Tomitella gaofuii: one gene and its partner. The protein of the gene in region 1 interacts with the protein of each later gene in a pairwise test. Links are inferred from orthologs where the notes say so. Each region holds a gene or a part of one and is shown in the gene's direction. Other genes may lie near its edges. The genes, in order: aceE and nth.

Region 1 (10,626 bases):
CAGCACCAGCCGGCACGGGTCGCCTGTGGCCCCGGTCCACCCCGGCGCGGATCGCGCCGACGCCGACGTCGCGGCCTGTCCGTCACCGCCTTCCGGCGTCGCGGCCTGCTCCTTGTTCCCGTCCATGGCCTCGTTGGCGAGCCGGTCGGCGTGCCCGTTCTGCGCACGCGGAATCCACGTGTAGGACACCGCGCCGACCCGCGCCGCCGCCTTCCGTGCCCGGTCGGCGAGCGGAATCATGTCCGGGTGCTTGACCTTCCACCGGCCGGACATCTGCTCGACGACGAGCTTGGAGTCCATGTGCACGGCCGCCGACGTCGCGCCCTGCGCCGCCGCCGCCTCGAGTCCGGCGATGAGCCCGCGGTACTCGGCCACGTTGTTGGTGGCGTGCCCTATCCCCTCGGCGCACTCGGCCAGCACCGTGCGCTCGTCCGGGTATCCGGATGCGTCGAGCACGACCGCACCGTAACCGGCCACGCCGGGATTGCCGCGCGAGCCGCCGTCGGCCTCCACGATCACCTTCACAGCACCGGCTCCTTCTGTGAGTCTCCGTCAGGCCCCGGCGGAGGCGCCCAGACCGGATTCGCCCGTGCGCACGAGGATCGCGCCGCACTCCTCGCAGTGCACCACCTCGGCCGGATCGGCCGCCTTGATGCGTTCGATCTCCGCGCGGTCGATCTCCATCCGGCACGCCCCGCACCGGCGCGCGCGCAGCAATGCCGCCCCGATGCCGGAGCTGGACCGCTGCCGCTCGTAGTCGGCGAGCAGCTCGTCCGGCAGGCCGGCTGCGAGCAGTTCCGTCCGCCGTGCGCGAGCGGATTCCTCGGAGGCCGTCAGGTCCGCCTCCGCCTCGCGGAGCAGCCGCTGGGCCTCTTCCAATTCCTGGTCCAGCACGTCGACCTGGGCGCCCGCCCTGTCGAGGTCCTCGCCTGCGGCCTCGCGCTGCTCCATCACGGCGAGCAGATCGTCCTCCAACACGCCGCGACGGCGCTGCAGGCTGGTGTTCTCGTGCTCCATCTCGCTGAGCTGCTTGGCGGGCACCCCGCCCGCCGCGAGGCGGTCGGCATTGCGCGCCTCACGTTTGCGCACGGCGTCCACCTCGCCCTCGAGCTTGCGGATGTCGAGGTCGAGGTCCTCCAGGCTCATCTCCACCTTGACGGCGGCGTCCTTGTGCGCGTTGCGTTCCGTCTCGATCCGCAGCGCCTCCTGCGCCTCGGGGAGATTGCGGCGCCGGTGCGCTGCCTGGGCCAGCCCGGTGTCGATCTCGGCCAGGTCCAGCAGCCGGCGCTGCACATCCGGTTCAGCTCTCACGCGCATATCTCCATTCGTCTCGACGACGCTCAGGCCGCGACCCCGTCGTGTGCAACCGTACCGTGGCGCCGGCCGCCCGCCCCCGGCATCCGCCGTCGCCGCGCCCGCCGGGTGCGCCGCCCGCCCGCCAGGCGTCGTCAGCGTGGTTCCGCGGCGGACGCCCCCACCGTCCACGGGTCGGTCCGCACGTCTGAGACGGCGACCGCCAACCGGTCTCCGAAGGCCGCCCTGAGCACGCCCGCGGCCTGCGCGCACCACGGGAACTCGCTGGCCCAGTGCGCGACATCCACCAGCGCGGGCCCGCCCGCGCGCAGGTGCTCGTCCGCGGGATGGTGCCGCAGGTCCGCGGTGACGTACGCGTCCGCCCCGGCAGCGGTCGCGGCCCCGAGCATCGAGTCCCCGCTTCCTCCGCACACGGCGACCCGGCGCACCCTGCGATCCGGGTCGCCGGCGGCCCGCACACCCCAGGCCGTCGCCGGCAACGCCTGCGCGACCCGGTCGGCGAACTGCGCCAACGTCATTTCCTCGGGCAGGTCGCCGACGCGGCCGAGGCCGCGCGCCGACGGTTCCGGCGCCAGCTCGATCACATCGTAGGCGGGTTCCTCATACGGATGCGCCGCGCGCAGAGCCGTCCGGACCCGCTCACGCAGGGCGCGCGCCGCCACCATCTCCACGCGATGCTCGCGCACGTGCTCGAGCGCGCCCACCGAACCGATGGCCGGATCCGCACCGGCGAGGGGACGGAACTGCCCGTCGCCCTCCACCGACCAGCTGCAACTGTCGTAGTCGCCGACACGCCCCGCGCCGGCGTCGAACATCGCGGCCCGCACGCGATGCGCCCCGGAAACCGGCACCATCACGGCCCACTTGTCCAGCGCGGCACCGGGCAGCGGATCGAGCGGCCCGGTGTTCGTCAGGTCCAACGCCGCCGCCAGCGCGTCGGACACGCCGGGGTCTGCGCTGTCGGCGTTGGTGTGCGCGGTGAACAGGGCGCACCCGGACCGGATAAGGCGGTGCACCAGCGCCCCTTTGGGCGTGTGGGCACCCACCGTGTCCACCCCGCGCAGCAGCAGCGGGTGATGCGCGACGACGAGCTGCGCGCCCGAACCGACCGCCTGATCCACCACCGCGGATGTGGCGTCGACGCACAGCAGCACCGACTCGACCGGCTCGGCCGGATCCCCGCACACCAGGCCCACCGAATCCCACGACTGTGCCAGAGACGGCGGGTAGGCCTCATCGAGCGCCGCGATGATCTCGCCCAGGGGCACGGCACCCCCGTCCTTCGTCGCGGGTTCCCCGTCCGCCGCACCGATCACGTTCGCGCTCCTCATCGCCGCCGGCCTTCCCGGCCGCGCCGGCGCCGTCCCGGGCCCGGCACGCTCCGGACTACCGCTGTGCACGCTACCGCCTCGGCGCGCCCCGCCGGGACCGCCGGGTGCCCGGCACCACACCCGGCGTCCCCGGGCGCCGGGTACGCATCGAACCGGGGACAATGCGGGCATGCCTGGCATTTCTCCGTCCGCTCCCCTGGCACTGTTCGACCTCGACGGCACGATCATGGATTCGGCCGACGGTGTCGTCGGATCCTTCCGCGCCGCGCTCGCACGCCATGGTGTCCCCGAGCCCGACGGCGACCTCCGCTCGCAGATCGTCGGACCGCCGATGGCCGAGACGATGGCCGGGCTCGGCGTGGCCGCGGAGCAGGCGCGGGAGCTGTTGGCCGCCTACCATGCCGACTACTCCGCCTCGGGGTGGAAACGGTCGACGGTGTTCGCCGGCATGGCCGACGTGCTCGCCGACATGGCGGCGCGCGGCGTGCGGCTGGCGGTCACCACGTCGAAGCAGGAGACGGACGCGCGCCGGATCCTCGACGCGCACGGGCTCGCCGGGCACTTCGAGGTGATCGCGGGCGCCGCCGGCGAGCGGCGTGCCAAGGCCGACGTCGTCGCGCACGCGCTGGGCGCGCTCGGCGTGGACGATCCCGCCCCGACGGGCGGGCCCGCCGTGGTGCTCGTCGGCGACCGCAGCCACGACGTGGCCGGCGCCGCGCAGCACGGCATCCCCGTGGCGTTCGTCCTGTGGGGGTACGGCACCCGCAGTGAGGCGCAGGGCGCCGCGTGGGTGGTCGACGCGCCGGAGGATCTGCGCGGCGCCGTGCTGCGGTACCTCGAGCGGCGGTCCGATCCCGACGGCGCCGCGGAGCCGCAGTCCGCACGCGCCGCCCCGTCCGGCACCGTGCACGTGACGTTCGTGTGCACGGGCAACATCTGCCGGTCACCCATGGCGGAGCAGATCGTCCGCGAACATCTCCGCCGCGCGGGCCTGGCGGACGCGGTGCACGTCACCAGCGCGGGCACCGGCGACTGGCACGTGGGCGACCCCGCCGACCCGCGCGCCCGCCACGAACTGCGCGCACACGGCTACGGCGTCGACCACGCGGCCGCGCAGGTCGGCCCGGCGCACCTGTCCGCGGACCTCATGGTCGCGCTCGACTCCGGCCACCGGCGCGCGCTGCTGGGCGCCGGCGCCGCCCCCTCCCGGGTGCGCATGCTGCGCAGCTTCGACCCTCACGCGACAGGGACCGACGTCGCCGACCCGTACTACGGCGCCGACGACGGTTTCGCCACCGTCCGCCGGCAGATCGAGGCCGCCGCGCCGGGGATCGTCGACTGGGCCCGAACCGCCGCGTCCGGCCGCGCCGATAACCCAGTAGAGAACCTCGCGGACCTCCCGTGACCAGCGCCGTTCCGGCCATCGACTACCGTTGACGCCGTGCGACGTCTGAGTTTCCTGCTGCGGCCCGGGTGGCTGGCGTTGATCGCGCTCTGCCTCGCCTTCGCCTACATGTGCTTCACGGTTCTCGCTCCGTGGCAGCTGGGAAAGAACTCCCGCAACTCGGACCGCAACGACAAGATCGCCGCCTCACTGCATGCCGACCCGGTCCCCGTCGGCCAGGTTTTCGATGGCACCACCGCCGTGGCCGACGCCGACGAGTGGCGCCCCGTCGCCGCCACGGGCACCTACTTGGCGGACAAGCAGGTGCTGGTGCGGCTGCGGTCGATCGAGGGCGACCCGGCGTACGAGGTGCTCGCACCGTTCCGCCTGGACGACGGGCGCACGATCCTCGTCGACCGCGGATACGTGCGCCCCGACCAGCAGATGCAGCCGCCGCAGATCGCCCCTCCCCCCGGCGGGACGATCACCCTCGACGCGCGCGTGCGACAACCGGAGCACGCGACAGGCGACCGCCCACCGGTGCACGAAGCCGGCTGGACTCAGGTGTACGCCATCGACCCGGGCAAGGTGGGTGCGCTCACGGACGTCGACCTGCTGCAGGGGTACCTGCAGCTGGAGGCGGACCAGCCGGGCGGCCTGGGGGTGATCGCGCTGCCCCAGCTCGATTCCGGCCCCTACCTGTCCTACGGCCTGCAATGGCTGGCCTTCGGCATCATGGCGCCGCTGGGCGTCGGCTACTTCGTGTGGGCGGAGCTGCGGGAGCGCCGCCTCCGCCGCGCCTACGACCAGGCCGTCTCCTCCGGCGCGTGGCCGCCGCCCGGTGCCGGCCCGGAGCCGGGCCCGAGGGAGGGTTCCGACAGCGCTGCCGGCGAACCCGGCGGCGCCCCTGCACAGGCACCCCGCACGCCGGAGCGGAGCCCCGCAGTGGATGAGGAGGAGTTCGCGCACGTCATGCGCGGCCGCAGGAAGCGCCGCGCCCACACCCCGATGCCCGTGCGGACCCCCGAACGCACGCGCGTCGAGGAGTTGCCCGAGGCCCAGCGCCGCACCCTCGCGGAACGCTACGGCAAGAAGCCCTGACCGCGCCGGAGCCCGCACCGGTGGGCGTTCTCTCGGCGGAGCCGGGCACGGGGCGGGGTGGTTCGCCTACGATGTGGTATGGCCGTTGACAGGAGCACTTCAGCAGACAGGACCGCCCGCGCCGGCGCTTCGGCTGCCGCGCTCGGCGGTGACGACCTCGACACGATGACCGACGCCGACCGCGCGGACCAGTCCACGCCCACCGACGACGACCCCGGCACCGCATACCCCGACGACCCGGTGGGCGAACGGTTCGTCGATGAAGCCGACGCGCTCGATCAGGAACGCGAAGAACCGCTCGACGACGCCGACGAGTACCAACCGGAGTAGGCGCACACCGACGCGACCGACACGAAGCCCCTCACCCGTCAATGCAGGTGAGGGGCTTGGTCGTTGCGGTGGGCGCGACTGGGATCGAACCAGCGACCGCCTGTGTGTAAGACAGGAGCTCTACCGCTGAGCTACACGCCCCGGCACCGGCCCGCCCTACCGATCGGGCGTTCCGGTGCGTCCAGCAATCTAGCGCATTCACTCGGCCAGCGCCGCAAGCGCCTTCTCCCACACGCTCTGGTCGCGCGGCTCGCCGGGCCCGTTCATCTCGGCGAAGCGCACGACGCCCGTCTTGTCGATGACGAACGTCCCGCGGTTGGCGATGCCGGCTTCCTCGTTGAACACGCCGTAGAGCTGCGCCACCGCGCCGTGCGGCCAGAAGTCCGACAGCAGGGGGAACGTGTAGCCCTGCTCCGCGGCCCAGATCTTGTGCGTGGGCGACGGCCCCACCGACACCGCGAGGATCTCGGTGTCGTCGTTCTGGAAAGTGGGCAGGTTGTCGCGCACCCGGCACAGCTCTCCCTGGCACACCCCGGTGAACGCCAGCGGGTAGAACACCACGAGCACGTTCTTCCGGCCCCGGAACGACGACAGCGTCACGGGCTGGTTGTCCTGGTCCTTGAGGGTGAAGTCCGGCGCCTCGTCCCCCACCTCGATGTTCGGACCCCCCGGCACGGTCTGCGATCGATCGGTCATCGCTACCAGTCCTTCCTGTTCAGCACGCCCGGCACGCAGTCAGCGCTTGATGGCCCGCGACGTGGGCTGGACGAGGCGGCTCGCAGTCCAGGCGCCGAGCTTGATCGACGACGTCTGCATGAGGCCGGCGGTGGGGGCGGACTCGGCGATCTCGCTGGGCTCGACGTGGCCGTCACTGCCGGTCTTCGGCGTGAGCACCCACACGAACCCCTCCTCGGACAGCGGGCTGATGATGTCCATGAGCTCGTCGACCAGGTCGCCGTCCCCTTCACGCCACCACAGGAGCACGACGTCGACCACCTCATCGGTGTCGACGTCCTCCATCTCGCCGCCGATCACGGACTCGATGGCCTCTCTCACCACATCGTCGGTGTCGTCGTCCCAACCGACCTCCTGCACCACCGTATCGGCGTCGATGCCGAGCATCTGCGGGTAGTTCTGGGCGTCCGCGGCGACCACGGTGGTCATCTCCATTCTTTCGAAGGTCTCGGGCGGTTTTCGGCCGCCCGATCAGGCTCCCGGCGGATACCGGTCACCTGAAAGCGAACATGGTCTGAGCCACGAGCGCAACCACAACGGTAGGCGGTCACGCCCGTGTCGTCGTATTCCCGTGCCGGGATCACACCGGATCACGGGATCCGCCGCAGGTGACCCCTGCCCAGGATTGTCGTCCACTCCACCGTTCCGCGTGGCGGTATCGTCGCCTTCCCGCCCGCTCTTCTCCGCGCGGGAGTCCTCTCCGCGCGAGGGCCGTGTCGGCAGCCCCGCGCCCGCAGAGCCCTGACACGTTTGTTACCGACCAGACTGTGGGAACTCATGCGGCATCCGCTGTGCATTGAGGCACGATGGACAGTGACGCGGTCGCGCGGTCACTCTGTGGTGCCCGCAGCAGGCCGTGCCGGTACCGACACCGACACACGGTAGGCGCGCGCCCACACCCCCGGGGGCGCGCCAGGACACGGGCGCACACCAGCGCCCTCGCGCATCAAGGAGTACGGCTTGTCGAACGAAGTCCAGGATCCGGCCCGCGCTGCACAGGGGCAGCCGGCGGTCGACGGTAAGGCAACCACGCCGGGAACCGGCGTGCAGGACGGGGCGCACCGCCCGTCGCGCGGCAGCGACAACCGGGTGCGCGTCATCCGCGAGGGCGTCGCCTCCTACCTGCCGGACATCGACCAGGAGGAGACCGGCGAGTGGCTCGAGTCGCTCGACGACCTCCTCGAGCGGTCCGGCCCCGGGCGCACCCGTTATCTGATGCTGCGCCTGCTCGAGCGCGCCGGTGAGCGGCACGTGGCGCTCCCCTCCCTGACCTCGACCGACTTCGTCAACTCGATCCCCACCGAGAACGAGCCCTGGTTCCCGGGCGACGAGGACGTGGAGCGGACGTTCCGCCGCTGGATCCGGTGGAACGCCGCGATCATGGTGCACCGCGCGCAGCGCCCGGGCATCGGCGTCGGCGGCCACATCTCCACCTACGCCTCGTCCGCGGCGCTCTACGAGGTGGGCTTCAACCACTTCTTCCGGGGCAAGGACCACCCCGGTGGCGGCGACCAGGTGTTCATCCAGGGCCACGCCTCCCCCGGCATCTACGCGCGCGCCTTCCTCGAGGGGCGCATCCCCGCCGAGCAGCTCGACGGCTTCCGTCAGGAGAAGAGCCACGCCGCCAAGGGCGCGCTGCCCAGCTACCCGCACCCGCACCTGATGCCGGAGTTCTGGGAGTACCCCACGGTGTCGATGGGCATCGGGCCGATGAACTCGATCTACCAGGCGCGGTTCAACAAGTACCTGCACAATCGCGGCATCAAGGACACCACGCAGCAGCACGTGTGGGGGTTCCTGGGCGACGGCGAAATGGACGAGGCCGAGTCCCGCGGGCTGGTGCACGTCGCCGCCATGGAGGGCCTCGACAACCTCACCTGGGTGATCAACTGCAACCTGCAGCGCCTCGACGGCCCGGTGCGCGGCAACGGCAAGATCATCCAGGAGCTCGAATCGTTCTTCCGCGGCGCCGGCTGGAACGTGATCAAGGTGGTCTGGGGCCGCGAGTGGGACGCCCTGCTGCAGGCCGACAAGGACGGCGCCCTGGTCAACCTCATGAACGCCACGCCGGACGGCGACTACCAGACCTACAAGGCCAAGGACGGCGCCTACGTCCGCGAACACTTCTTCGGGCGCGACCCGCGCACCAAGGAGCTCGTGAAGGACCTCGGTGACGAGCAGATCTGGAACCTCAAGCGCGGTGGCCACGACTACCGCAAGGTCTATGCGGCGTATGCGGCGGCGATGCAGCACACCGGCCAGCCGACGGTGATCCTCGCCCTGACCATCAAGGGCTACTCGATCACCCACTTCGAGGGCCGCAATGCGACGCACCAGATGAAGAAGCTCACCCTCGACGACCTCAAGGAGTTCCGCGACAAGATGCGGATCCCGGTCTCGGACGGCGAGCTCGAGCAGGATCCGTACCTTCCCCCCTACTACCACCCCGGCGACGCCGCACCCGAGATCCAGTACATGCGGGACCGGCGCAGCAAGCTGGGCGGCTTCGTGCCGGAGCGGCGCACCGCGGCGACGCCGCTCACGCTCCCCGGCGACAAGGCCTACGACGTGGTGCGGAAGGGATCGGGCAAGCAGGAGGTCGCCACCACGATGGCGCTCGTGCGCGTGTTCAAGGAGCTCCTGCGCGACAAGGAGATCGGCTGGCGGATCGTCCCGATCATCCCGGACGAGGCCCGGACCTTCGGCATGGACTCGTGGTTCCCGTCTCTGAAGATCTACAACCCCAACGGGCAGACGTACACGTCGGTGGACGCCGACCTGATGCTGGCCTACAAGGAGTCCGAGTCCGGGCACATCCTGCATGAAGGCATCAACGAGGCCGGCGCCGTCGCGTCGTTCACCGCAGTCGGCACCTCCTACGCCACCCACGGCGTGCCGATGATCCCCGTCTACATCTTCTATTCGATGTTCGGCTTCCAGCGCACCGGCGACGGCTTCTGGGCCGCGGCCGACCAGATGACGCGCGGTTTCGTGCTCGGCGCCACCGCCGGACGCACCACGCTGACCGGCGAGGGCCTCCAGCACGCCGACGGCCATTCGCTGCTGCTGGCCGCCACCAACCCCGGCACCGTCGCCTACGACCCGGCGTACGCCTACGAGCTCGGACACATCATCAAGGACGGTCTGCGCCGGATGTACGGGGGCACGGTCAACCCCGACGGCTCGCTGGCCCCCGGGTTCGGCGGCGAGGACGTCTTCTACTACCTCACGATCTACAACGAGCCCATGGTCCAGCCCGCCGAGCCCGACGACCTCGACGTCGAGGGCCTCCTCAAGGGCATCTACCGGCTCGCGAAGGCGCAGGGCGACGGCCCCCGCTCGCACATCCTCGCCTCCGGCGTGGGCATGCCGTGGGCACTCCGCGCGCAGGAGCTCCTGGCCGACGAGTGGGGCGTGTCGGCGGACGTCTGGTCGGTGACCTCGTGGTCGGAGCTGCGGCGGGACGGCATCGAGTGCGAACGCGACGCGCTGCGCGATCCGTCCGCCGAGCCGCGCACGCCCTACCTGCAGCACGTGCTGGCCGGCGAGCAGGGGCCGTTCATCGCGGTGTCCGACTGGATGCGCCAGGTGCCCGATCAGATCCGCCAGTGGATCCCCGGCGACTACACCTCGCTCGGCACGGACGGCTTCGGCTTCTCCGATACCCGCGAGGGCGCCCGCCGGTTCTTCAACGTCGACGCCGAGTCCGTCGTCGTCGCCGTGCTGCAGGCGCTCGCCCGCGAGGGCAGCGTCGACGCCTCCGCACCCGTGGAGGCCGCGCGCAGGTACCGGATCGCCGAGGTGCTGCCCGCGCCCGAGCAGAACACCCCGGCCAACGTCGACTGACCGGGCTCCCACGGCGGTGCACCGGCCCGAGACGCCCCGCGGCGTCCCGGGCCGGTGCGGCCGGGGACGGTAGCGTTCAACCATGACCGGCGCGCCGCATGAATCGATCCTGTCCGAGGCCCTGCTGCGGCGCATCAAGCGCAATTCGCGGCGGCTCGCCGTCGAGGCCATGCGCTCGATGGAGTCGCAGCTTCCGTTCGTCACGGCTCTCGACGCCTCCCAGCGCGCCGATGTGCAGATGGTGGTGCAGACGGCCGTCGCGAACTTCGTCGACTGGCTGCACGACCCCGACGGCGACATCTTCTCCACGGTGGAGGCCTTCCGTGTCGTGCCCCAGGACCTCACCCGCAAGGTGCGCCTGAGCGAGACCGTCGACATGGTGCGCGTGGCCATGGAGTTCTTCGAGCAATGGCTTCCGCTGATGGCCCGGGACGACGACCAGCTGGTCGCGCTAACCGAGGCCGTCCTGCGCTACGGCCGCGACCTCGGGTTCGCCGCGGCCGCGGTGTACGCCTCGGCGGCCGAGTCCCGCGGCGCCTGGGACACCCGGCTCGAGGCGATGGTGGTCGACGCGATCGTCCGCGG
Region 2 (15,771 bases), 2.3 Mb from region 1 along the record:
CAGAGCCCGTTCTCGTCGCTGAACCCCCGGCGCACCATCGGCGAGTCCATCGAGGTGCCGTTGCGGATGACGGGCGGCACCACCGGGCGGCAACGCCGGGAGATGGTCCAGGAGGCGCTCGACCAGGTGGAGCTGGGCCGCAGCTTCATCGACCGCCGCCCGGGCGATCTCAGCGGCGGCGAACGCCAGCGGGCCGCCATCGCCCGGGCCCTCGTCAACGCCCCGAGCGTGCTGGTGTGCGACGAGGTGACGTCCGCGCTGGACGTGTCCGTGCAGGCGGCGATCATCGACCTGCTGCGGACGTTGCAGTGGGAGACCGGCATGGCCATGCTGTTCGTCACGCACAACATCGCGCTGGCGCGCCACATCGCCCAGCGCCTGGCCGTGCTGCAGAGCGGCAGGATCGTCGAGAACGGCCCCGTGGACGAGGTGCTGGACGATCCGCAGCACCACTACACCCGCGAACTCATCGCCCACATCCCGCGCATGTGAGCGGAAGCCCCGAGGAGAGGCAACGATGACGCACGACACTTCCACGCACCCTGCTGCGACCCCCCGCGGCATCGACGACGTGCCCGGCCACGTGCGCGAGCGCCTCACCCCGCAGATGCGCCGGGTGGTGATCCACCAGCTGGCGCGGGCGGCCGCGGTGGCGGGCGGAGGCGACGTCCCCGCGGACCCGGTCGCGGCCATGCGCGCCGAATACCGCGATGAGCGGAGGTTCTGGAACGAAGGCGGGCCGAGGATGGCGGCGACCGACGAGCTGCGGATCCGCGCTGCGGGCACGGACGTGCCGATCCGCATCCACCGCCCGACCTCCGCCGCGGAAACACCGGCGGTCGTGTACTTCCACGGCGGCGGGTTCACCGTGGGGGATCTCGACACGCACGACCGCATCATGCGGGTTCTCGCCGACAGGAGCGGCGCGGCCGTGGTCGGCGTGGAATACTCGCTGTCGCCGGAGGTCCGGTTCCCCCAGGCGCTGCACGAGTGCGCGGGCGTGGTCGCCGAGCTGGCGGTGCACGGCCGACGGCACGGGATCGACCCGACCAGGCTGGCGGTGGCGGGCGATTCCGCGGGGGCGATGCTGTCGATGGCGACGGCGCTGCTGCTGCGTGACCGCCCTGCGGCCCTGCCCGGCATCGACCTGCACGCGGCGGCCGCCGCCAGCGGGGCGCTGCGGGCGATGCTGCTCTACTACGGCGGGCACGGATTGCGCGACTCCGCCACGAGCAGGCAGTACGGCGGCTTCTGGGACGGCATGGCACCGCAGGATCTGCAGGGCTTCCAGAGCACCGTCTTCGACGACCCCGCCGACCGCGAAGGGCCCCTCGTCGACCACATCTCGGCGGATCTGGACACGCCGCTGCCGCCCGCCTACGTCGTGGGCGCGGAGCTCGACCCGCTCGCCGACGATGCGCGGGCGCTCGCTGCGGCGCTCCGGCGGGGAGGCCAGGACGTGCGGTTCCGCATGGTGCCCGGCGTGCTGCACTCGTTCCTGCACTTCGGCCGGATGCTCGACGAGGCGAACGAGGAACTCGCCTGCGGCGCGGAGTTCGTGCGGGCGCGCTTCCTGGCCGCCTGACCAGGCTTGGCGCTCGAGTACGACAGAAAAATGCCGGGACACCGTCTGAGCGGTGTCCCGGCATCTTCATTGCGTCGGGGTGGCGGGATTCGAACCCACGACCTCTTCGTCCCGAACGAAGCGCGCTACCAAGCTGCGCCACACCCCGTGGCGGACCGACAGTGCACGCGGAAAATCCTCCCCGGGCACTCCCGAACAAGCCTCGCTGAGTCTAGCGCACACCTGCCCCGGAGTGCGAAACGGCCTCCCCGTCGGCCGCCGCGCGGCTGTCGACCTGCACGGGGACGAGTGTGAGCAGGGTGGCCTCCGGTCGGCAGAAGAAGCGGGCGGGGGCGTACGGCGAGGTGCCCAGTCCGGCCGAAACGTGCAACCGCATGTGTTCGCCCCATTGCGACGGTCCTTTGACCCGTGAGCGGTCGATGCCGCAGTTTGTCACCAGCGCGCCGTACGCGGGGAGGCACAGTTGGCCGCCGTGGGTGTGCCCGCACAGGGCGAGGTCGTAGCCGTCGGAGGCGAAGTGGTCCAGCACCCGTGGTTCGGGGGAGTGGCTCAGGGCCAGGCGCAGGTCGGCGGAGGTATCGGCCTTGCCCTCGATCGTGTCGTAACGGTCGCGCTGCAGATGCGGATCGTCCACGCCGGCGACGCTGATCGTGTTGCCCCCGGCGGTGATCTCCTGCGTGCGGTGGGTGGCGTCGATCCATCCCCGTTCGATGAACGCGGCGCGCAGGTCCTGCCATGGCAGCGGGGGGCCGGGGACGCGCCGGTGATCGCGGTCGAAGTACTTGAGCGGGTTCTTCGCGACCGGGCCGAAGTAGTCGTTGCTGCCGAAGACGAACGCGCCGGGGCGGTCCAGGAGGCCGCCGAGCGCCTGCACCACGGCGGGTACCGCGCGGGGGTGCGCAAGGTTGTCGCCGGTGTTGACCACGAGATCCGGCTCGAGCGCGTCGAGTTCGCGCACCCATGCCTGCTTGAGCTGCTGCCGGGGCAGCATGTGCAGGTCGCTGAGGTGCAGCACGCGGATGCTCGGCGAGCCCGGGGCGAGCACCTCGAGGGTGGCGGAGCGCAGCGCGAACGCGTTGCGCTCGATCAGCGTGGCGTAGCCGAGCGACGCCGCGCCCGCGGCGACCACCGCTCCGAGCGCCTTCCAGGCGGGGCCGCCGGGGACCCGCGGGCCGCTCGCGGGGCGAGGTGTCCAGTGCGTTCCAGAAGTTGTGCCCACGTCTGCCACGATACGGCAGGCGCCCACCGTCCGAACGGCTGTGCACAGGGCACGGGTGCAGGAAGCCAGGGTGCGCGGGCCGGGGTGCGCGTCCGGGGCGCGTACCGTTTCACGCTATGGGAGAACTCAAGGATCAGATCCGCGGCGACCTCACCGCCTCGATGAAGGCCAAGGATCCGCTGCGTACCGGGACGCTGAGGATGGTGCTGTCCGCGGTGCAGGCGGAGGAGGTCGCGGGCAAGGAGGCGCGCACCCTCACCGACGACGAGGTGCTCAAGGTCATCGCCAAGGAGTCGAAGAAGCGCCTGGAGGCCGCGCAGGTGTTCGACGATGCCGGCCGGGCGGAACTGGCGCGCAAGGAGCGGGCCGAGGAGGAGATCCTCGCCGCGTACCTGCCGCGGCAGCTGGACGACGACGAACTGGGCCGGGTGGTCGACGAGGCCGTCGCGGAGGTGCGCGAGCAACTGGGCGCGGAGCCGGGGATGCGTCAGATGGGGCAGATCATGAAGGCGGCGACGGCCCGCGCCGCGGGACGCGCGGACGGATCCAGGCTGTCGAGTGTGGTGAAATCCCGCCTGGCGGGCTGATCGGCGCCCGACCGGGGATCAGTCCGCGTCGTCGCCCCGGTCGGCACCGCCGTTGTCTCCTCTGTCGTTGCTCCGGTCCTCGGATCGTGGGGTCGGCCGGTCTCCACGGTCGCCGCCGTTGTCGTCGGCGGGCTTACGGCTGCCGTCGCTGATGCTGATGGTGATCGTGGAGCCGGGGACGGCGGAGCCGACGGGGCTCACGGACACCACGTTGCCCTTCTGCTTGTCGGACGGCACCGTCACGGACTTGACCTGGAAACCCGCACCGCGCAGGCGGGCGGTGGCGCCGGCCTCCGTGCGGCCGACGACGTCCGGCACGACCGCGGAGGCGTTGCCCTTGACGTACTGGGGGTCCGGCTGCGGCAGCACCGGCGGCGGGTAGTCGCCGAGGATGCGCCCCACCGCCTGATACCAGGCCAGCGCCGGTTCGGTGCCGCCGTACACGTTGCCCTCGGCGCACGAGCGCAGCGGCGAGGTGCAGATGGGTCCGGGGTTGGTGCCGTCGTTGTACACGTAGGAGAAGCCGGCGATGGACTGGGTGAACGCCAGGAAGGCCGACGAACGGTAGGTCTCCGTGGTGCCGGTCTTCGCGGACACCGGCGCTGTCCACCCGGCCGCCGCCGCGGAGCCCGCGGACGTGCCGCCGGGCAGATGGTCCTCGCCCAGGCCGACGGCCAGGGTGTTCGCGAGGCCCGGGTCGATGACCTGCTTGCACGCCTCCTGCGTGACCGGGACCGGTTTGCCGTCGCGGTCGAACACGGCCTCGATGGGGGTGGGTGGGCACCAGACTCCGCCGGACGCGAGCGTGGCGGCCACGTTGGCCATCTCAAGCGGGTCCACCGGCGTGGGTCCCAAGGTGAACGACCCGCGGTTCTCGTCCTTGATGATCTGCGCCAGGCTGCGGTCGTCCACCCCGGACGTGCCGGGCTTGGTGTAAGAGCGCAGGCCCAGGCGCACGGCCATGTCCACGGTGGGGTCCACGCCGACGTCCTTGAGCATCTTGACGAAGGCGGTGTTCGGGGAGGTGGCCAGCGCCTGCGTCAGCGACATGCTCGGGGGGTAGTCGCCCACGTTGCGCACGCAGTACGAGTCCGAGGGGCAGCCGGCGGCACCACCATGACCCATCCCCTGGGCGATGAAGAGCGGGGGGACCTGCACAGTCGTGTCCAGGCCCAGGCCCTTCTCCATCGCCACCGCAGTCGTGAAGATCTTGAAAGTGGAGCCCGCGCCGTCGCCGACCATGGTGAACGGCTGCGGCTGCACCGTCTCGTGCGCGGCCGCGTCGAGCCCGTAGGTGCGGCTGCTGGCCATGGCGACCACCTTGTGGGCGTCCTTGCCGGGCTCGATCAGGTTCATGACCTCCGCGATGCCTTCGAGGTCGGGCGACGCGGTGTCGGTGAGTGCGCGCTTGACCGAGTCCTGGATCTCCGGCCGCAGCGTGGTGCGGATCAGGTAGCCGCCGCGCTTGAGCTGCTCGTCGGTGAAGCCGGCGTTGTTGAGGTAGTTGAGCACGTAGTCGCAGAAGAACCCGCGGTCGCCGGCGGCGATGCATCCGCGGGGGAGCGTGTTGGGCTCCGGCAGGATCCCCAGCGGCTGCTCTTTGGCCTCGGCGGCCTGCTGCGGGGTGATCGCCTCGGTGGACGCCATCGCGTCGAGCACCTCGTTGCGCCGCTTCGTGGTCTCGTCCGGATTGATGTACGGGTTGAGCCGGGACGGCGACTGCACCATGCCGGCCAGCATCGCCGACTGCGTCAGATTGAGGTCCTTGGCATCCACCCCGAAGTACGTGCGGGCGGCGTCCTGCACCCCGTAGCTGCCGTTGCCGTACGGAACCAGGTTGAGGTAGCGGGTGAGGATCTCGTCCTTGGAAAGCTGCTTGTCCAGCGTCAGCGCCATCCGGGCTTCGCGGAGTTTGCGCGAGATGGTCGTCTCGGTGGCCTCGCGGCGCTGAGCATCGGTCTGCGCCGCCACGAACACCAGGTAGTTCTTCACGTACTGCTGGTCGATGGTGGAGGCGCCTTGCTGCACCTCGCCGCTGCTGGTGTTGGTGAGCAGCGCGCGCAGCGTTCCCTGCCAGTCGACGCCCTTGTGCGTGGCGAACCGGCGGTCCTCGATCGAGACCTGGGCCAGCTTCATGTAGTTCGAGATCTGGTCGCTGGGCACCTCGAACCGGCGCTGGTCGTAGAGCCAGGCGATGGGGTTCCCCGCTGCGTCGACGATGGTCGTCACCGCCGGTGCATCCCCCTCGAGCACCTGCGACGACGACGAGTCGACGGCGTCGCTGGCCTTGTTGACGACGACCCCTACGCCCCCGAATACGGGGAACAGGACGCCCGCCAGCACGACGCCTGCGAGCACGCAGATGCCGAGCAACTTCGCGATTGTCTTCCCGGACGGCACGCACCACAGAGTACGCAGGGTGCCGCCCGTGCCGTGTACGCGGCGCGCGCACCGGCGTCGTCCATGCGACCGCCGGAGCCGCCGCGGGAGCCGGAATCGCAGCGGCGGCGGCCGTTTACCTGGTGGACGGGGGTTGCAGACCGGTGTTCAGTCGCCTAAGTTAACAATTACTGTGATGCAGTTAACAAACTGAGGTTTTGCACGCGAAGGGGGCAGGTCATATGCGCACTTCAGCCCATATGTCGGAATCCGCAAGCGTACGGAAGAGCACGGGCGGCGAGGACGCGGCCCGTGCGCGCGCCAGGACCACCGGGCACGGTGCCTCGGTGCCGAAGCTCCGCAAGACCGGGATCCCGCCGTTGTCGGTGGATTCCAGCGAGGCACGGATGGCGTGGACGTCGCAGGCACTGTGCCGCAACATCGACCCCGACGAGCTGTTCGTCCGGGGCGCGGCACAGCGCAAGGCCGCCACGATCTGCCGGCACTGCCCCGTCATGCTCGAATGCGCGGCGGACGCGCTCGACAACCGGGTGGAGTTCGGCGTGTGGGGCGGTATGACGGAACGCCAGCGCAGGGCGTTGCTTAAGGAGCACCCCAACGTGACGTCCTGGGCCACCTTCTTCGAAGCCGCCCGGCGACGCCGTTCGGTCGGCTGACCGCGCGACGGCCGCCGCCGCGCGGTCAGGAGCCGTCGGCGACGAGCTGGTCGCCGACGGCGCGCAGCGCGTCGAGGCTGGAGACCTCGAACGGCAGCGACGGCACACCGACGACGGGTACGCGCGGGTGCGCACCGGTGAAGCGGCCGAGCAGCCGCACCTCGCGCTTCGCCGTCGCACCCCGCTCGGCGTGGATGCGCAGCACCGCGCCGGCCACCGGCGGAAGGGACGGTTGCCGTGGTTCGCCCTCCGGGGCTCCGCGCTCCTCATCGAGTCGGTCGGCTGCGGCCAGCGCCTTCTCCACCGGCAGCGGGGACAGCATCGGGTGCGTGCGATTGAGCACCAGCCCGGCCAGCGGCATGTTCTCGTCGGTGAGGCGCTCGACGAAGAACGACGCCTCCCGCAGCGCGTCGGGCTCCGCGGCGGAGACCACGAGGAACGCCGTGCCGGGCCTGCGCAGGAGCTGGTAGGTGCGGTTGGCGCGTTCACGGAAGCCGCCGAACATCTCCTCGAACGACTGCACGAACAGCGAGGCGTCGGCGAGCATCGAGCTGCCCACCACCGTCGACACCGCGCGCATCGCCATGCCGACGGCGCCGCTGACGATCTTGCGGATCCCGCGGCCCGGGGCCATGAACATGCGGATCATGCGGCCGTCCAGAAACGCACCCAGCCGTTGCGGGGCGTCGAGGAAGTCGAGCGCGTTGCGCGACGGCGGGGTGTCCACCACGATGAGGTCCCACGCGTCCTCGGCGACGAGCTGCCCCAGCTTCTCCATCGCCATGTACTCCTGCGTACCGGCGAAGGACGAGGCGACGGTCTGATAGAAGGGGTTCGCCAGTATCTCCCGCGCGCGCTCCGGCGTCGCGTACTGCACCACCATGTCGTCGAAGGTGCGGCGCATGTCCAGCATCATCGCGTGCAGGCCGCCGCCGGAGGCGTTGTCCGGCAGGGGCACAGGCTGCGGCGTGTTGCTCAGGTCGCCCACGCCCAATGCCTGCGCCAGCCGCCGCGCCGGGTCGATGGTCAGTACGACGACGGAGCGGCCGGATTCGGCGGCGCGCAGGGCGAGCGCTGCGGCCGTCGTCGTCTTGCCCACGCCGCCGGCGCCGCAGCACACGACCACGCGGGTGGTGCCGTCGGCGAGCAGTGCCGCAACGTCCACGGTGCCGGTCATCGGACCCCCTGTCCCGCCAGCTGTTCGGCCAATTGGTAGACGCCGCCGAGGTCCATGCCGTCGGGCACCTCGCCCAGCTCGAGCTGCGCCACGTGCAGCCCCGCGAGCTCTCGGGCGCTCTCGCGCTGTGCCCGGCACCGGATGGCGTGCTCGATCGTCTCGGTCAGCAGTCCCGCGAAGTCCTCGTCGGAGACGATGAGATGCACGCGCGCGAAGTCCGCACGGATGGACTCGGCGTCGATGCCGCCCTCCGCGGCCGCGGCGATGGTCTCGTCGTCGAGGAAGGTGGCCTCGGTGCGGTTGACGATCACCGTGCCGGGCTGCAGGTCCAGGCGCTGCAGCTCGGCCATCGCGTCGGCGGTTTCCTGGACCGGAAGCGCCTCGAGGAGCGTCACCAGGTGCACCACCGTCTGCGGTGAGTGCAGCAGATCCACCACGCCCTCCGACTGCGACCGGATGGGGCCGCCCTTGGCGAGGTCGGCCATCGCTTTGGTGACGTCGAGGAAGCTGCCGATGCGGCCGGTGGGCGGCGCGTCGACCACGACCGCGTCGTAGAGGTACCGGCCGTCCTCGGTACGGCAGGCCGCCTCCTTGATCTTGCCGGTGAGCAGGACGTCTCGAAGGCCGGGCGCGAGCGTCGTGGCGAACTCGACGGCGCCGATGCGCTTCATCGCCTTGCCCGCAAAGCCCAGGTTGTAGAACATGTCGAGATATTCGAGGAAGGCGGCCTCGATGTCGATGGCCAGCGCGTGCACCTCGCCGCCACCGTCGGCGACGGCGACCTTCGTCTCCGCGTACGGCAGCGGGGCGGTGTCGAAGATCTGGGCGATCCCCTGGCGCTCCTCGACCTCGATGAGAAGAACCCTGCGTCCCCCCGCGGCGAGGGAAAGGGCCAGCGCGGCGGCCACGGTGGTCTTACCGGTACCGCCCTTGCCGCTGACGAAGTGCAGGCGCGCCTGCGCGGCGGTTTCCGGCCACGTGGATGTCAGTCCCTCCACCGTGGAGCGGGCATGTGTAGTGGGCACCGCCCGAGTCTATGAGGTGAGATGACGGCGCAGGAGCGTTAGGCCCGTCGCGGCGCCGGGCGTACCACGCTTCGCCGTGCACACGGGTGGCGACGGCGGCGGGGATATGGTGTCTTCATGAGTGAATCCGAGCAGGCAGTGCAGTGGGAGTACGCGGTGGCGCCGCTGCTCATCCACAATCCCAAAGCCATTCTCGACAACTTCGGCGCCGACGGGTGGGAGCTGGTCTCGGTGCTGCCCGGGCCCACCGGCGAACAGCACGTCGCCTACCTGAAGCGCCGCAAGTGAGCACGGCGACGCCCACCGCCCGGCTGGCCGAGCTGGGGCTGGTGCTGCCGCCGGTGGCCGCGCCGCTGGCCGCGTACGTGCCGGCCGTGCGCAGCGGGTCGTTCGTGTTCACGTCCGGCCAGCTGCCCACGGTGGACGGCGAGCTCGTGCGGACGGGAAAGGTGGGGGCCGACGTCACGCCGGAGGACGCCAAGGATCTCGCGCGTGTCGCGGTGCTCAACGCCCTGGCCGCCGTCGATTCCGTCGTGCGGCTCGACGACATCGTGCGCATCGTCAAGGTCGTCGGATTCGTCGCGTCCGCGCCGGGTTTCGGCGGGCAGCCCGGCGTCGTCAACGGTGCCTCGGAGCTGCTCGGCGCGGTGTTCGGGGATGCCGGGCGGCATGCGCGCAGCGCCGTCGGCGTCTCGGATCTGCCGATCGACTCGCCGGTCGAGGTGGAGCTGCAGGTGGAGGTGCGGTCGTGACCGCCCCGGCCCACCCGGCCTACGGGGTGCTGCGTCCGGTGACCGCCGCCGCCGGCGTCGTCCTGTGCCACAACCCGGGGATCATGGAACTCGACGGCACCAACACGTGGATCCTGCGCGCTCCGGGCGCGGACGCGGCCGTCGTCGTGGACCCGGGGCCCGATGACGCGGAGCATCTCGCGAGGGTTGCGGCGCTGGGCCCTGTGGCCGCCACCGTCGTCACCCACCGGCACGAGGACCACACCGGGGGGATCGACAGATTCCACGCGCTCACCGGAGCCGACGTGCACGCGGTGCTCCCGGAGCACCGCCGCGGCGGCGGCGGCGCACTGGAGGACGGCGCGGTGCTGGACGCGGCGGGGGTGCGCCTGCGCGTGCTCGCGACGCCCGGGCACACCGCGGACAGCGTCTCGCTCCTCATCGAGCCGGACGGCGACCGCCCCGGGGCGGTCCTCACCGGCGACACCATCCTGGGGCGGGGCACCACCGTGATCGACCCCGAGGACGGGTCGCTGCGCGACTACCTCGGTTCGCTGGAGAAATTGATCGCAGTGGGGGAGGGGGCGGCATGCCTTCCCGCGCACGGGCCCGACCTGCCGGACACCGCCGCCGTGGCCCGCGAGTACCGGGCGCACCGGCAGCAGAGGCTGGGCCAGGTCCGCGATGCGCTCGCGGTGCTGGGGGAGCAGGCGACGGCGCGGCAGGTGGTCGAGCACGTCTACCGGGACGTCGACGAATCGCTGTGGCCCGCCGCCGAATGGTCGGTGGCCGCGCAGCTGGACTACCTGCGCGGCTGAGACACGGCGGCTGAGACACGCCTGCGGGCGGCGGCCACGCGGTCCGGGCGCATCCCGGCCGGTGTGCCGCCGCCCGCAGGCGCGGAAGTTCGACCCGTCGGGTCAGCGTGCGCGGCGCGCGAGCCGCTCGGAATCGATGATGAGCACGCTCTTGCCCTCGAGGCGCAGCCAGCCGCGGTGCGCGAAATCGGCGAGCGCCTTGTTGACGGTCTCGCGCGAGGCACCGACGAGCTGCGCGATCTCCTCCTGCGTGAGGTCGTGCGTGACGCGCAAGGCGCCGGCCTCCTGGGTGCCGAAACGCTGGGCCAGCTGGAGCAGCGCCTTGGCGACGCGGCCGGGGACATCGGTGAAGATGAGGTCGGCCAGCGAGTTGTTGGTGCGGCGCAGGCGCCGGGCCAACACGCGCAGAAGCTGCTCGGCGATCTCCGGGCGCTGCGAGATCCAGTCCTTGAGGGCCTCGCGGTCCATCGAGACCGCTTTGACCTCGGTGACCGTGATGGCGCTGGACGTGCGCGGGCCGGGGTCGAAGATGGAGAGCTCGCCGAACATGTCCGATGGGCCCATGATCGTCAGCAGGTTCTCGCGGCCGTCCGGCGAGCGCCGCCCGATCTTGATCTTGCCGGAGCCGATGATGTACAGCCGGTCGCCCGGCTCACCTTCGTGGAAGATCGTGTGGCCTCGCGGAAACTCGACCGGCTGAAGCTGCTTGATCAGGGCGGAAACTGCGGAGGGTTCTACTCCCTGGAAGATTCCGGCTCTGGCCAGGACCTCGTCCACGTGGGCTCCTCATGGTCTGTGCTGTGTGTGTCTGCGCCGTGCGAATCTGTTGTGCGCCGCGCGGCTTCCGGTACCCGCGCTTGCCCGGGCACGCGGTGCATCACGACGTAGTCTAGTGACCGGCGCGTAATGCCCTGTGACCGAGGCTACAGGCACGCCGCGCCGTGCGGCGGGATTTGGCGGCGGACAGGCGCCGGAAATCCGCCGGGGCGGTGCATTGCCCCGACGTTACAGTGTGCGGTCCCGGCGCCCGCGTGAGCCTCCTCGCAACGGGCGCGGGGCGGCCGCGGCGGTCACGGCACCCGCGCGTGGGCGGGCTCGGTGAGCAGGTCGCTGGGGGTGTGCGATTCGATGAACTCCTGCGGATCGCCGACATGGTCCGTGCGGCGTTTGAGCAGGGTCTCGATGTGTTCCATCGCCATCGCGAATGCGATCACGATCACCGGCGCGAGGACGACGAGGACTACCTGCATGCACGTGAGTAAACACCGTCGATGTCTCGTTCGGGACACGAACCCGCCGCGGGTTGTCGTACGTCACACCCAGTACGGCCGCCGCCGGGACAGATGCACCAGTGCGGTGTCCGCGGCGGTGGGGGGCGGTCCGTAGTCTGGTCGGCGTGGTGGTGAGTGGAGGCGCCGGCGGCCGGCGCGGTCGGCGCTGGTCCAAGCCGGAGAGCCGGCTGGCGCTCGTGCGGCGTGCACGGCGGATGAACCGCACGCTGGGGGAGGCGTTCCCGCACGTGTACTGCGAACTCGACTTCACCACCCCCTTGGAACTCGCGGTCGCGACGATCCTGTCCGCGCAGTGCACCGACAAACGGGTGAACATGGTGACGCCCGCACTGTTCGCGCGGTACCGCTCCGCGCAGGACTACGCGGCGGCCGACCGTGCGGGACTCGAAGAGATGATCCGCAGCACCGGCTTCTACCGCAACAAGACGGATTCGCTGATCAAGCTGGGCCAGGCGCTGGTGGATGAGCACGGCGGCGAGGTCCCGGCGACCATGACGGAGCTCTCGAAGCTGCCGGGGATCGGACGTAAGACGGCCAACGTGATCCTGGGCAACGCCTTCGACGTGCCCGGGATCACGGTGGACACGCATTTCCTGCGGCTCGTGCGCCGGTGGCGCTGGTCCGAGTCGACCGATCCGGTCAAGGTGGAACACGAAGTGGGCGGCCTCATCGAGCGGCGCGAGTGGACGCTGCTGTCGCACCGGGTGATCTTCCACGGCCGCCGCGTATGCCATGCGCGCCGTCCCGCATGCGGGGTGTGCGTGCTCGCCGCCGACTGCCCTTCCTACGGCGAGGGTCCCATCGATCCTTCCGAGGCCGCGGCGCTCGTGCGGGGCCCGGAGACCGCTCACCTGCTCGAACTCGCGGGCATGGCGCCGGACGCGGATGCGGAGCCGTCCCGTTGAGTCGGCTGAGCGCCTCGGCCAAGACCGGCATCGGCGTGTTCATCGTGCTCGTCGCGCTCATCGTCGCGATGGTCATGACGCTGCTGGGCGACGACGGCGGTCCCGCCGCGTCCGCCCCGGCCGCGGCCGGCCCCACGGCATCCGGCTCCGCGTCCACCTCGCCGACGGCTCCGGTGGCGGAATCCGCCACGCCGTTGCAGGGGTTGACCCTCGCCGACCTCTACGACGGGCACCCGGTGGACGTCGGTGCCTCCTTGGCCGGCAGACCCGCGGTGATCAACCTGTGGGCGTACTGGTGCGCGCCGTGCCGGGAGGAGCTGCCCGCGATGGAGCGGTTCGCGCGGCGGGCCGGCGACGCCGTCACCGTGCTCACCGTGCACAGCGACCAGCACGCGGACAAAGGACGCGCGTTGCTGGAGGACCTGGGCGTCGACCTGCCGTCGGTGGCGGACCCGGAGCGCAAGGTGGCGGCGGCGGTACGGGCGCCGCAGGTGCTTCCGGTGACGGTGCTGGTCCGGCCCGACGGAACCATTGCGCGGGTGGTGGCGATACCGTTCACGGACGCCGACCATATCGCGGAGGTCGTGGAAGAGACGCTGGGAGTGACGCTGTGAGTATCGCCGACGAGGGAGCGTCAGCGTCCTGCGCCGACGGCTCGGTGCCGGACTGGCTGGCAGGCCTGGCGGAGCGGTTGCATGAGGGCGGTGCGCAGCGCCGCCCCCTCCTGCCGCGGGTGCTGCAGTCGCGCGCCGTGCCGCCGGGCGTCCGCACCCGCCCCGCGTCGGTGCTCATGCTCTTCGGTGACAGCGCGACCGGAGACGGGGCCGCAGGTGACGTGCTCCTCACCCAGCGGGCGGCCACGCTGCGCCACCACAGCGGCCAGGTCGCGTTCCCGGGCGGCGCGGCGGACCCCGGCGACGGGGGCCCTGTGCAGACGGCCCTGCGTGAGGCGGAGGAGGAGACCGGGCTGCGCCCCGACGGGGTGCAGCCGCTGGCGGTGATGCCGCAGCTGTTCGTTCCGCCGTCGAAGTTCCTGGTGAGCCCCGTCCTCGCCTATTGGCGCGAGCCGTGTCCCATCCGGGTTGTCGACGAGGCAGAGACCTCGCGCGTCGCCCGCGTTCCGGTGGCGGACCTCGTGGACCCTGCGAACCGTTTTCAGGTGCGGTATCGCCAGGTGTTCACCGGTCCCGCCTTCATGGTCGACGGGATGCTCGTGTGGGGCTTCACCGCGGGTCTGCTGTCGGCGCTCATCACCGAGGCGGGGTGGGAGCGCGAGTGGGACGCAGGTGACATCCGCGAGTTGGACGTGACCCTCGCAGAGGTCGACGAGCAGGCCACGCGCGGGTGACCGGCTCGCTCTGGCTCGACGTCGCGGTCGTCGCCGTGGCGGTGCTCGCCGCGATGTCCGGCTGGCGGTACGGCGCGATCGCCTCGGCGCTCGCCTTTCTGGGCGTGCTCGGGGGATTGGCCGCCGGCATCGAGTTGACCCCGCACTTGGTCGGCGGGGTGGACGACGCCCGCGGTCGGCTGCTCCTCGGCATCCTCGTGATCGTGCTGCTGGCGGTCTGCGGCGAGATCATCGGTGTCACCATCGGCCGGTTCGCGCGGCGTTTCATCCAGCACCATGCGGTGCGCCTGGTCGATTCTGCCGTCGGGGCGCTGTTCCAGGCTGTGGCGGTCCTGGTCACCGCCTGGCTGCTCGCCGTCCCGGTCGCGACGAACACCCAGACCACCGCCGCCGCGGCGGTACGCGACTCATGGGTGCTCAGCAACGTCGACGCGCTCGCCCCGTCGTGGCTGCGGGCCGTGCCGGGCCGGCTGTCCGCGTTGCTGGACACCTCCGGGCTGCCGGATGTGCTCGGGCCGTTCGCCCGGACCCCCATCACGGACGTGGACCCGCCCGCCGAGGGATCGGTGTCGGCCCCGGGGGTGGTCGCCGCGTCGGAGAGCGTGTTCGAGATCCGGGGCAGGGCCCCAGGATGTCAGCGCACGCTGGAGGGCAGCGGCTTCGTCGTCGCGCCGCAGCGGGTCATGACCAACGCGCACGTGGTGGCCGGTACGTCGTCGGTGTCGGTGATGACCGGTGACGGCGCTCTGCCGGCGACGGTGGTGCTGTTCGACCCCACCACGGATGTGGCGATCCTGGACGTGCCGGAGCTCGGAGCCGAGGCGCTGCGCTTCGCCCCCGATCCGGCCCACAGCGGCCAGGAGTCCGTCGTCCTCGGCTATCCGGGAGGAGGGCCGTTCACCGCCAGCCCCGCCCGCGTCCGCGACAGGATCATGCTGAGCGGACCGGACATCTACCATTCGACGACGATCAAGCGCGAGGTCTACACCATCCGCGGCAAGGTGCGGTCCGGCAACTCGGGCGGCCCGCTGGTGGCCACCGACGGCAGCGTGCTCGGCGTGGTGTTCGGTGCAGCTGTGGACGACCCGGACACCGGGTTCGTGCTCACCGCGGACGAGGTGGAAGCCCAGGTGGGCTCGGCCGAACAATGGTCGCAGGCCGTCGGCACGGGTGCCTGCGTGGCGTAGGGGCGGGCTCAGTCGCGAAGGAACCGGAGGATCGCCGCACTGGTCTTGGCGGGCGCTTCCTGGTGCGGGAAGTGCCCCGTATTCACGGCCTCCAACCGTCGTTGCGGGGCCCAGCGTGCGCAGCGGCGGAACGTCGCCGGCGGCACGTGCCCGTCGTCGGTGCCGTGTATCTGGAGCACGGGGGCGCCGGGGGCGGTGCGCATCGCGGCACGGAATCGGGCACCGTCCGGCCGGAACTGGCTCCGGAACGCCCAGCGGTGGTACTCCAGCGCGCAGTGCGCAGTGCCGTCGATCCTGATGGCGGAACGCACGCGCCGCTCCGTCTCGGCGAAGTCCGCAGTGCGCGCCCAAGCGGCCCCCGCACGCTCCCGCAACACCGCGGCCGCGCCCGCGCCGTCGTCCGCGGTGAGCCTGCGCTCGCCGAGGCGCGGAACCTGGTCGGCCAGCAGACGGGGCGCGAGTGCGGAGCGCTGTGCCGCGTCGGCGATCGCCGCCCGTCGTAGCGCGAGCGGATGCGGGGCGGAGACGGTGACGATGCCGCGGACGTGGGCCGGATACAACACCGAGGCGGCCCAGCAGATCTGGCCGCCGTCGCCGTGGCCGACCAGGAAGGCGTCGTCGTGCCCGAGACCGCGGATGAGCCCGGCCAGGTCGCCGGCGAGGGTCCAGCCGTCGTAGCCGCGCGGCGGCTTGTCGCTGTCGCCGTATCCGCGCAGGTCCACCGCCACGGTCCGGTAGCCGACGTCGCCGAGAGCGGTGAGCTGGTGGCGCCATGACCACCAGTACTGGGCGAAGCCGTGGACGAGGACGACGAGTGGCGCGGCGGCATCCTCCGGGCCGG

The links.
Region 2: the proteins of aceE (region 1) and nth interact in binary tests that used the Escherichia coli proteins (3 or more experiments, as listed by UniProt). The link is inferred for Tomitella gaofuii from one-to-one orthologs.

What each region holds. Positions count from the first base shown.
Region 1 is NZ_CP059900.1:3,024,553-3,035,178, forward strand. What follows is about bases 6,855-10,241. They hold aceE (pyruvate dehydrogenase (acetyl-transferring), homodimeric type), read left to right. Parts: upstream 6,855-7,239; coding sequence 7,240-10,041; downstream 10,042-10,241. Other genes in these bases: H4F70_RS14005 (PucR family transcriptional regulator), read left to right, coding at 10,124-10,241. In the rest of the region: H4F70_RS13950 (bifunctional RNase H/acid phosphatase), read right to left, coding at 1-525; H4F70_RS13955 (zinc ribbon domain-containing protein), read right to left, coding at 553-1,311; H4F70_RS13960 (Nif3-like dinuclear metal center hexameric protein), read right to left, coding at 1,449-2,645; H4F70_RS20990 (arsenate reductase/protein-tyrosine-phosphatase family protein), read left to right, coding at 2,815-4,050; H4F70_RS13975 (SURF1 family cytochrome oxidase biogenesis protein), read left to right, coding at 4,087-5,130; H4F70_RS13980 (hypothetical protein), read left to right, coding at 5,209-5,460; H4F70_RS13990 (peroxiredoxin), read right to left, coding at 5,659-6,156; H4F70_RS13995 (DUF3052 domain-containing protein), read right to left, coding at 6,196-6,624; more of H4F70_RS14005, read left to right, coding at 10,242-10,626. UniProt on the Escherichia coli protein: Component of the pyruvate dehydrogenase (PDH) complex, that catalyzes the overall conversion of pyruvate to acetyl-CoA and CO(2).
Region 2 is NZ_CP059900.1:712,642-728,412, forward strand. Bases 10,615-13,539 are described here. They hold nth (endonuclease III), read left to right. Parts: upstream 10,615-11,684; coding sequence 11,685-12,395; downstream 12,396-13,539. Other genes in these bases: H4F70_RS03365 (Crp/Fnr family transcriptional regulator), read right to left, coding at 10,615-10,975; H4F70_RS03370 (hypothetical protein), read right to left, coding at 11,269-11,448; H4F70_RS03380 (TlpA family protein disulfide reductase), read left to right, coding at 12,392-13,009; H4F70_RS03385 (NUDIX hydrolase), read left to right, coding at 13,006-13,539. Also shown: H4F70_RS03305 (ABC transporter ATP-binding protein), read left to right, coding at 1-492; H4F70_RS03310 (alpha/beta hydrolase fold domain-containing protein), read left to right, coding at 518-1,585; H4F70_RS03320 (metallophosphoesterase), read right to left, coding at 1,797-2,714; H4F70_RS03325 (GatB/YqeY domain-containing protein), read left to right, coding at 2,921-3,391; H4F70_RS03330 (penicillin-binding protein), read right to left, coding at 3,410-5,791; H4F70_RS03335 (WhiB family transcriptional regulator), read left to right, coding at 6,178-6,447; bagB (ArsA family ATPase), read right to left, coding at 6,473-7,624; ATPase BagA, read right to left, coding at 7,621-8,649; H4F70_RS03350 (Sp36 family protein), read left to right, coding at 8,767-8,937; H4F70_RS03355 (RidA family protein), read left to right, coding at 8,934-9,401; H4F70_RS03360 (MBL fold metallo-hydrolase), read left to right, coding at 9,398-10,198; more of H4F70_RS03365, read right to left, coding at 10,301-10,614; more of H4F70_RS03385, read left to right, coding at 13,540-13,743; H4F70_RS03390 (MarP family serine protease), read left to right, coding at 13,740-14,930; H4F70_RS03395 (alpha/beta fold hydrolase), read right to left, coding at 14,939-15,771. UniProt on the Escherichia coli protein: DNA repair enzyme that has both DNA N-glycosylase activity and AP-lyase activity. The DNA N-glycosylase activity releases various damaged pyrimidines from DNA by cleaving the N-glycosidic bond, leaving an AP (apurinic/apyrimidinic) site.